One region of the Enterobacter hormaechei subsp. xiangfangensis genome, then DNA from elsewhere that is predicted to be linked to it. Evidence: predicted binding sites of a transcription regulator. Region 1 holds the regulator's gene; the other holds the start of a gene.
The links. The regulator PurR, encoded in region 1, represses purine synthesis genes. The targets are predictions, from matches to a motif close to CANGCAAACGTTTGCNTG.
Positions count from the first base shown of each region.

Region 2: a site for PurR is predicted at 1,249-1,266, ahead of gltS (sodium/glutamate symporter). Genes of this name have one in related genera too.

Region 1 covers NZ_CP017183.1:1,994,153-1,999,028, forward strand. The annotation lists gene punC (purine nucleoside transporter PunC) at 1-848, opposite strand, end outside; gene punR (DNA-binding transcriptional activator PunR) at 961-1,872, shown strand; gene purR (HTH-type transcriptional repressor PurR) at 1,890-2,915, opposite strand; gene cydH (cytochrome bd-I oxidase subunit CydH) at 3,213-3,302, shown strand; gene BFV63_RS09605 (MFS transporter) at 3,464-4,630, shown strand; gene sodB (superoxide dismutase [Fe]) at 4,668-4,876, opposite strand, start outside.
Region 2 covers NZ_CP017183.1:104,152-109,027, forward strand. The annotation lists gene xanP (xanthine/proton symporter XanP) at 1-1,197, opposite strand, end outside; gene gltS (sodium/glutamate symporter) at 1,423-2,625, shown strand; gene recG (ATP-dependent DNA helicase RecG) at 2,629-4,710, opposite strand; gene trmH (tRNA (guanosine(18)-2'-O)-methyltransferase TrmH) at 4,714-4,876, opposite strand, start outside.

The DNA.
Region 1 (4,876 bases):
ACGCTTAGCGCATACAGCACCAGCAGCCAGGGCAGCATCTGTTGGCCTTCCCATTTTTGCAGCGCGGCGCGACAGCCATAGCCACCCACCAGGAAGGCGATGGTCTGTGGTACATAGCTCAGGCCGATAGCCGCCGGGCTGTAGCCCATGTCATGCAGAATGAACGGCGAACCGGTCAGCCAGGCAAAGAAGCTGGCAGAGCAGGCGGCATAAATCAGCACGTTACCGCGATAGGCTTTCGACCGCAGTAAAGAGGTAAAGGTGATGGGCTTCGCGTCCGGATGCGTCTCTTTTTTATGCGCCGGTTTAAGCCCGAACGCGGGCAGCATCAGGACCAGCGTAATAGCAAAGAGCGTGGCGAAAATGGCCTGCCAGTCGAAATGCGCCAGGATCCAGCTGCCCAGTAACGGGGCAAGCGCCGGCGACAGGCCGACCAGGGGCATAATGGTGGCGAATATGCGGTTAGTGCGCGAGGCGGGGTAGTAATCGGTTACCAGCGCCTGCCAGGTCACCGCAGCGGCACAGACACCGACCGCTTGAATAAAGCGCAGCGCCAGCAGCCAGGCGGCATCGCGGACCCACAGCATGCCCAGACAGCCTGCGGCAAAAATCGCCAGCCCCAACAACAGGACGGGTTTACGGCCAAAACGATCCGAGAGCGGCCCCCACAGCAATTGCGCAAAAGCAAAACCGGCGAGGAACAAACTCAAACTGGCGCTGATGGCGGCGGCAGGGGTTTGCAAATCTTCCTGCATCGCGGCGAACGCGGGCAGATACATATCGGTCGCCAAAAAGCCCAGCACGCTTAAGCCGCCGAGCCAGACTAAAAATCCTTTCCTGGGTTGCACTTTTTTTCTCCTGAGGAGGCAGGTGTACGTTGGCGCAGAGTGTAGGGAGTGCAAAGCGGCTTGTGAAACGCTAATATTTGGCGGGTGCATTCAAAAAATTTGCAGGCTAAAGATGTGGTCAGATTATTCCCTTGAAGTGGTTGATGCCGTGGCGCGTAACGGCAGCTTTACCGGCGCCGCCCAGGAGCTGCATCGCGTTCCCTCGGCGATCAGTTACACGGTGCGTCAGCTGGAAGCGTGGCTGGCGGTGCCGCTGTTCGAGCGGCGTCATCGCGACGTGGAGCTCACGCCTGCCGGAGCGTGGTTTTTGAAGGAAGGGCGGTCTGTCATCAAAAAAATGCAGATCACCCGTGAGCAGTGCCAGCAGATCGCCAACGGCTGGCGCGGGCATCTCGCTATCGCGGTGGATAACATTGTTAAGCCGGAGCGGACCCGGCAGATGATCGTCGATTTCTATCGTCATTTTTCCGACGTCGAACTGCGTGTTTCGCAGGAAGTGTTCAACGGCGTCTGGGATGCGCTGGCGGACGGCAGGGCGGAGATGGCGATTGGTGCAACCCAGGCGATCCCGGTTGGTGGGCGCTACGCGTTTCGCGACATGGGCATGCTGAGCTGGACCTGCGTGGTCGCGCGCGATCACCCGCTGGCAGCGCTGGAAGGGCCGCTGAGCGATGACACATTACGCAACTGGCCCTCGCTGGTGCTGGAAGATACCTCCCGCTCGCTGCCCAAGCGCATTACCTGGTTGCTGGATAATCAGCGCCGCGTGGTCGCGCCGGACTGGGAGTCGTCAGCCACCTGTCTGAGCGCGGGGCTGTGCGTTGGCATGGTGCCGGTGCATTTTGCGCGCCCGCGCATCGACGCGGGAGAGTGGGTGGCTCTGACGCTGGAAAACCCCTTCCCGGATGCCGCATGCTGTCTGACGTGGCAGCAAAACGACGTCTCGCCCGCCATGGCCTGGCTGCTGGATTATCTGGGAGACAGCGAAACGCTGAACCGGGAGTGGTTGCGGGAACCAGCATAGCTGGCCCCGGAAAGTGATTAACGACGGTAGTCGCGGAACGGACCGTCCGCAACGGAACGGCGTTCTATCAGGCGCGGGTGAACTTCAATGGACTGGGACTGTTCACGCTTGTTGACGATCCTGTCCAGCAGCATGTTGAAGGCCGTTTCACCCAGCGAATCTTTCGGCTGGTGAATGGTGGTCAGCGCCGGGGTAAAGAAGCGGGCGTTGCGCACGTTGTCATAGCCGATCACCGAGATATCCTGGGGGACGCGCAGGCCGAGTTCATCTGCCGCGCATAGCGCGCCCATCGCCATGATGTCACCGCCGCAGAACACCGCGGTAGGGCGATGCGGCTGGGAGACGATCTGCTGCATGGCGCGATAGCCTGACTCCGGCTCGAAGTCGCCCTGAACAATCCAGTTTTCCGGCACGGTGATCAGCGCCTCTTCCATCGCTTTCATGAAACCGGCCAGACGGCCAGCACCGGTGTTACGCTCCAGAGGTCCCGGGATCACGCCAATTTCACGATGACCGCGTTCTACCAGATAACGCCCCGCCATGTAGCCGCCTTCAAAGGCGTTATCAATAACGGAGTCGGTGAAGTCTGCGCGCGCCTCGCCCCAGTCCATGACCACCATCGGAATGTGGCGATACTCTTCCAGCATGGAAAGGACCGACTCAGGGTATTCAGAACACATTACCAGAAGACCGTCGACGCGCTTTTGCGCCATCATTGACAGGTAAGCGCGCTGTTTTTCAATGTTGTTCCACGCATTGCCCAGAATCAGGGTATAGCCTTTCTGGAAGCAGTTTTTTTCAACGGCTTCGATGATTTCAGCAAAATAGGCCGCTTCACTGCTGGTGGCCAGCAGGCCAATCGATTTGGTGTGATTAACCTTCAGGCTGCGGGCGACGGCACTTGGCGAGTAGTGCAGTTCTTTGATTGCCGCCCAGACGGCATTACGCGTCTCTTCAGCGACGAAACGCGTTTTGTTAATAACATGTGATACGGTTGTAGTGGAAACGTTTGCGCGTTTTGCTACGTCTTTAATTGTTGCCATTAAATGTCACTCCAGACCATATCCTAAGCTCCTGAAAAAATTGAAGGTAAACGTTTGCCTTCTCTCACCCTTATTACGCAAACATGAGTTGCGACACGCCGGGAAAACGACACAGGACGTCAGGAGGGGGTCAGTGGCCGGTACGCTAATAAATTTAGCGTGGAATTTTGTCCTATCTTGATGAAAAGGGGAAGAGGTAAAGTGGATATCCGTTTAAATCCTGGAAGATTTTTGACCTGAACTGTGTAAAAATGAGCAAGCTCACTTTTCGTAGGGTGAATAAAAGGAGAAAAATTGATGAGTACCGATCTGAAGTTTTCGCTGTTTACCACCATTGTTGTTCTTGCTCTGATTGTTGCCGGTGGTTTAACCGCTGCACTGCACTGATTCAGGCGGAGGGAGAACCTTCTCCCTCTCTTGCCGCTATTGTTACCTCTCCGGCAAAAATCTTTTGCCAAAATGTTAACTTCTCATTTTTTGTGATTGATGTCATGCTTTTGACTTCTTAGTTCTGTGCCGGGTTATGGCACGGTATCCGGAGCCTCTTCATGAAAATCAATTTTCCCCTGCTGGCCCTGGCGATTGGCGCCTTTGGGATTGGCACCACTGAATTCTCCCCGATGGGGTTATTGCCTGTTATCGCCCGGGGGGTAGACGTCTCTATCCCTGCGGCCGGTATGTTAATTAGCGCCTACGCGATCGGCGTGATGGTGGGCGCGCCGCTGATGACGCTGCTGCTTTCGCACCGTGCGCGCCGCAACGCGCTGATTTTCCTGATGGCGATTTTCACTCTCGGCAATGTGTTTTCCGCGATTTCGCCCGATTACACCACTCTGATGCTTTCGCGCATTCTTACCAGCCTCAACCATGGCGCCTTCTTCGGACTGGGCTCGGTTGTTGCTGCCAGCGTGGTGCCAAAACATAAGCAGGCCAGCGCGGTAGCCACTATGTTTATGGGCCTCACCATCGCTAATATCGGCGGCGTTCCCGCCGCCACCTGGCTGGGAGAAGCCATCGGCTGGCGTATGTCTTTCCTCGCAACCGCCGGACTGGGCGTGGTCGCGATGGTTGCGCTGTTCTTCTCACTGCCGAAAGGAAGCGCTGGAGAACGTCCGGAAGTACGTAAAGAGCTGGCGGTGCTGATGCGTCCTCAGGTGTTGTCCGCGCTGCTCACCACGGTGCTGGGGGCCGGGGCGATGTTTACGCTCTACACCTATATCTCCCCGGTGCTGCACGACATAACCCACGCAACGCCACTCTTTGTTACCGCGATGCTGGTGCTGATTGGTGTCGGGTTCTCGATTGGCAACTATCTCGGCGGGAAATTTGCCGACCGCTCCGTGAGTGGGACGCTGAAAGGTTTTTTAACGCTGCTGATTGTCATCATGGTGGCGATTCCGTGGCTGGCGCGTAACGAAGTGGGTGCCGCGATTGCCATGGTGGTGTGGGGCGCCGCAACCTTTGCCGTGGTGCCACCGTTGCAGATGCGCGTAATGCGCGTTGCACACGAAGCGCCGGGGCTCTCTTCATCGGTGAATATCGGTGCGTTTAACCTGGGCAATGCGCTGGGGGCCGCAGCGGGCGGGGCGGTGATCTCCGGTGGTTTGGGTTATAGCTTTGTGCCGGTAATGGGGGCGATCATTGCCGCACTCGGCCTGCTGCTGGTGATAATGTCTGGTCGTAAACAGCCTCAAGCGGTGTGTACGGCGGAATAAACAAAAACGCAGAAGGGCTGCCCCTTCTGCGTGTCTCTTACGCGGCGAAGTTCTTCGCAACAAATTCCCAGTTAACCAGTGCCCAGAAGTGTTCCAGGTAGTTCGGGCGCGCATTACGGTAATCAATGTAATAGGCGTGTTCCCATACGTCCACGGTCATCAGCGGCGTGGCGCTGGTGGTCAGAGGGGTACCCGCATTAGAAGTGGAAACGATAGCCAGTTTGCCATCAGCCTCTTTTACCAGCC
Region 2 (4,876 bases), 1.9 Mb from region 1:
GACGATACGCACGCCGGAGGCCGCGATGGTACCGAACATGACCAGCGTCGCGCCGCCCAGCACCGGCTCGGGAATGTGCTGTACAAATCCGCTTACCGCCGGGAACAGGCCGAGGACCACCAGCATCAGCGCCACCACGAAGCCCACGTAGCGGCTGGCCACGCCGGTCAGCTGGATCACGCCGTTGTTCTGGCCGAAGCAGGAGTTCGGGAAGGTGTTGAACACCGCCGAGACAAACGAGTTCAGTCCGTTCGCCAGCACGCCGCCTTTAAGACGTTTCATGTACAGCGGGCCGGAGACCGGCTGCTCGGACACGTCGGAGGTGGCGGTGATATCGCCAATGGTTTCCAGCGAGGTAATCATAAAGACCAGCATCAGCGGCAGGAGCAGACTCCAGTCAATGCCCAGGCCATAGTAGAGCGGCGTTGGCACGGTAATCAACGCGCTGTTGGTTGGGGTGGTGTTCTCCGGGAGCATACCCAGCGCCCACGCCAGCAGGTAACCGGCCGCCATGGCGATCACCAGCGATGCCACGCGCAGGTACGGGTTACGCTGACGGTTAAGCAGAATAATGATCGCCAGCACCACGCCTGCCAGCAGCAGGTTTTTCGGCGCGCCGAAGGTATGGTCGCTCATTGCCGCGTAGCCGCCCCCGATGGAGGTCAGACCCACCTGAATCAGCGACAGGCCGATAATCATCACCACCACGCCGGAGACCAGCGGGGTAATCACCCGGCGCGCCAGGTGCAGAACGCGGGAGATGAACATCTCTGTGCAGCTTGCCAGCATCAGGGTGCCGAAAAGCGCCGCCATCATCGTCGGGACATCTGCGCCGCCGGTTTTCAGTGCCGTACCGCCCATGATCAGCGGAGCCACAAAGTTAAAGCTGGTGCCCTGAATCGACAGCAAACCTGAACCCACCGGACCCCAGGCTTTAATTTGAATGATGGAGGCCACGCCGGAAGCGAACAGAGACATACTGATGATGTGTTGCGTATCCTGCGCCGGTAACCCTAGCGCCTGGCAAATCAGCAGAGCCGGCGTGATGACCGCAACGAACATCGCCAGCAGGTGCTGGCAGGCGGCAAACAGGGTTTGTGGCAGCGGGGGACGATCTTCAAGGCGGTAAATCAGTTCGCTGTTTTGCTTCTGCGCAATCGGTTGCGCATCAGCAGACTCCAGAGTGTTAACAGACATCGGCGGCAATCCCACGGTGGAAAAGCGGGCATTTTAGCTGACCACCTGGTAAAAGCAAACGATTGCCAGCAAAAAAAAGAGAGAAAATCTGCCGGTGTGAGCAGCTTTTCTACAACGAACAGGAAAAAAAAATTACACTTTTCGCGCCGGCGGCTCATGACGAGCATCACCCGGCCCAGGATAACGCCGCGTGTGTATGGAATACGCGCATAACAGGAGCCTTTTATGATTCATCTCGATACGTTGTCGACCCTTGTTGCCGCAACGCTGGTTCTTCTGCTTGGTCGCAAGCTGGTACACAGTGTTTCCTTTCTGAAAAAGTACACCATTCCTGAACCCGTCGCCGGTGGTTTGCTGGTGGCGCTGGCCCTGCTGGTACTGAAAAAAAGCATGGGCTGGGAAATCGATTTTGATATGTCCCTGAAAGATCCGTTGATGCTGGCCTTCTTTGCCACTATCGGCCTGAACGCTAACCTCGCAAGCCTGCGTTCGGGTGGCAAGGTGCTGGGCGTGTTTCTGATTGTTGTGGTGGGCCTGCTTCTGATGCAAAACGCCATCGGCATCGGTATGGCGTCATTGCTGGGGCTGGATCCGCTGATGGGTCTGCTGGCGGGGTCGATTACCCTGTCAGGTGGCCACGGAACTGGCGCGGCGTGGAGCAAGCTGTTCATCGAACGCTATGGCTTTGAAAACGCAACGGAAGTGGCGATGGCCTGCGCGACCTTTGGCCTGGTGCTTGGCGGGCTGATTGGCGGCCCGGTGGCGCGCTATCTGGTGAAACACTCCACCACGCCGGAAGGCAGGCCAGACGATGAAATGGTGCCGACCGCATTTGAAAAACCGGACGTTGGCCGTAGTATCACCTCGCTGGTGATGATTGAAACCATCGCCATGATTGCTATCTGCCTCACCGTGGGCAAAATCGTTGCGCAATGGCTGGCGGGAACGGCTTTCGAACTGCCAACCTTTGTCTGCGTGCTGTTTATCGGGGTGATCCTGAGCAACGGTCTGGCGCAGATGGGCTTCTACCGCGTCTTTGAGCGCGCAGTGTCCGTGCTGGGGAACGTCAGCCTGTCGCTGTTCCTGGCGATGGCGCTGATGAGCCTCAAGCTGTGGGAACTGGCCTCGCTGGCGCTGCCGATGGTGGCGATCCTGGCGGTACAGGCCGTGTTTATGGCGCTGTATGCCATCTTTGTTACCTGGCGCATGATGGGCAAAAACTATGATGCGGCGGTACTGGCAGCGGGTCACTGTGGGTTTGGACTGGGGGCAACGCCAACGGCCATCGCAAACATGCAGGCGATCACTGAACGGTTCGGTCCGTCGCACATGGCGTTTCTGGTGGTGCCGATGGTGGGGGCATTCTTCATTGATATCGTCAACGCGCTGGTCATTAAGCTCTACCTGATGCTGCCGATGTTTGGCTGATCGTCAGGCGTTGGAATACCGCTCGGTTTCCGGCATCCAGCGTTCAATTAACGCTGCCGCCTGTTCGGGGTAGCGTTCATGAATATGACGTGCAAGGCGTTGTACTTCGGGGATCATGGCCTGATCGCGCAACAAATCCGCCACTTTAAATTCGGCGTTACCCGTCTGACGCGTGCCCAGCAGTTCACCCGGGCCGCGGATCTCCAGATCTTTTTGCGCAATGACGAAGCCGTCATTGCTGTCGCGTAATACCTGCAAACGCATCTGCGCGGTTTTCGACAGCGGGGCTTTGTAGAGCAGCACGCAGTGAGAGGCGATCGCGCCACGGCCCACACGGCCTCGTAGCTGGTGGAGCTGCGCCAGGCCCAGGCGCTCCGGGTTCTCAATAATCATCAGGCTGGAGTTCGGCACGTCCACGCCCACTTCGATAACCGTGGTCGCAACGAGTAAATGCAGTTCACCCTGTTTGAACGACTGCATCACCGCCTGCTTTTCGGCAGGCTTCATGCGCCCGTGAACCAGACCGACGTTCAGCTCCGGCAGGGCGAGCTTTAACTCTTCCCATGTGGCTTCGGCAGCCTGCGCTTCCAGCAGCTCAGACTCTTCAATCAGGGTACAGACCCAGTAAGCCTGACGTCCTTCGTGGGTGCAGGCGTTGCGCACGCGGTCAATGATGTCGCTGCGGCGCGTGTCCGGAATGGCGACCGTTGTCACCGGCGTACGACCCGGGGGGAGTTCGTCGATGGTGGAGGTATCCAGATCGGCATAGGCCGTCATCGCCAGGGTGCGCGGAATCGGCGTGGCGGTCATGATCAGCTGATGCGGGTGGAAGCCCTGTTGCAGACCTTTCTCCCACAACGCCAGACGCTGATGAACACCAAAGCGGTGCTGTTCGTCGATAATCACCAGCGCCAGGCCGTTAAACTGCACCTGTTCCTGGAAAATGGCGTGCGTGCCGACAATCATCTGCACCTGCCCGCTGGCTATCGCCTCCTGCTGCGCAAGGCGCGCTTTGCCCTTCTGCTTCCCGGCCAGCCAGCCCACTTCAATTCCCAGCGGGGCAAACCAGTTACGGAAATTGTTGGCGTGCTGCTCGGCCAGCAGTTCCGTCGGTGCCATCAGCGCCACCTGCTTGCCGTGGGCGATAGCGCGCAAAGCGGCCAGCGCGGCGACCAGCGTTTTACCGGAACCCACATCGCCCTGCACCAGGCGCATCATCGGCACATCCAGCGCCATATCGCGTTCGATCTCGGCGGTCACCCGCGCCTGGGCGCCGGTGGGTTTAAACGGCAGTGAGGCCAGCAGCTTATCTTTGAGCTCATCACGCTGGCTTAATGGCTGCGCGTGGAAACGCTGCGCACCTGCGCGCAGGGCCAGCATGCTCAGGTTGTGAGCCAGTAATTCCTCAAGGATAAGACGCCGTTGGGCGGGGTGTTTACCGCTCTCTAAATCAACAAGCTGAAGCGTTGGCGGTGGGCGGTGCAGGGTGCGCAACGCCTCTGGCAGGCTCATCATGCCCTGCGCCAGCTCCGGCGGCAGCAGCTCGTTAATGGCGCAGGTATCGAGCAGCTCCAGCGCCTGGTCGGTGAGCTTGCGCAGCGTAGCCTGCTTAATGCCTTCAGTGGTTGGATAGACCGGCGTGAGCGTCTCCTGTAGCTCAGGTGAGCTGAGATCACCCTGCACGCGGTATTCCGGGTGGATCATCTCCGCGCCGTATTTGCCACGTTTCGCTTCGCCGTACGCGAGCACGCGTCGTCCCGTGGCAAGGCTGTTTTTCATCGCCGCGCTGAAGTTGAAAAAGCGCAGGGTAAGAATACCGGTGCCGTCGCTGATCTGGCAGGTCATCATCCTGCGTCCGCCAAAGGTGATGTTGCAGTTCAGCACTTCCCCTTCAACGGTGGCGTAAATAGCGGGCAGCAGATCGCCAATTTTATAAAGCTGAGTACGGTCTTCGTAACGCAGGGGGAGGTGGAGCAGGAGATCCTGCACGGTGTGCAGGCCAATCTTCGCCAGTTTACTGCTTTGTGCCGCGCCCACGCCCGTCAGGCTGTTGAGCGGTATAGCGTCCAGCAGGCGGCCTTTCATGATTTATCCCGCGTACTGCATGGTGGACCACCACTCGGCATCGGCTTCAATTTCGCCCTGCGCGTTGACGTGGGGGTAAGGCAATTTCTTCTGCTTCGCAACGCGAGCCAGCACCGGATAGCCACCTTCAAACAGCAGGCGCTGCTGCTCCTCTTCCGGCAGCATG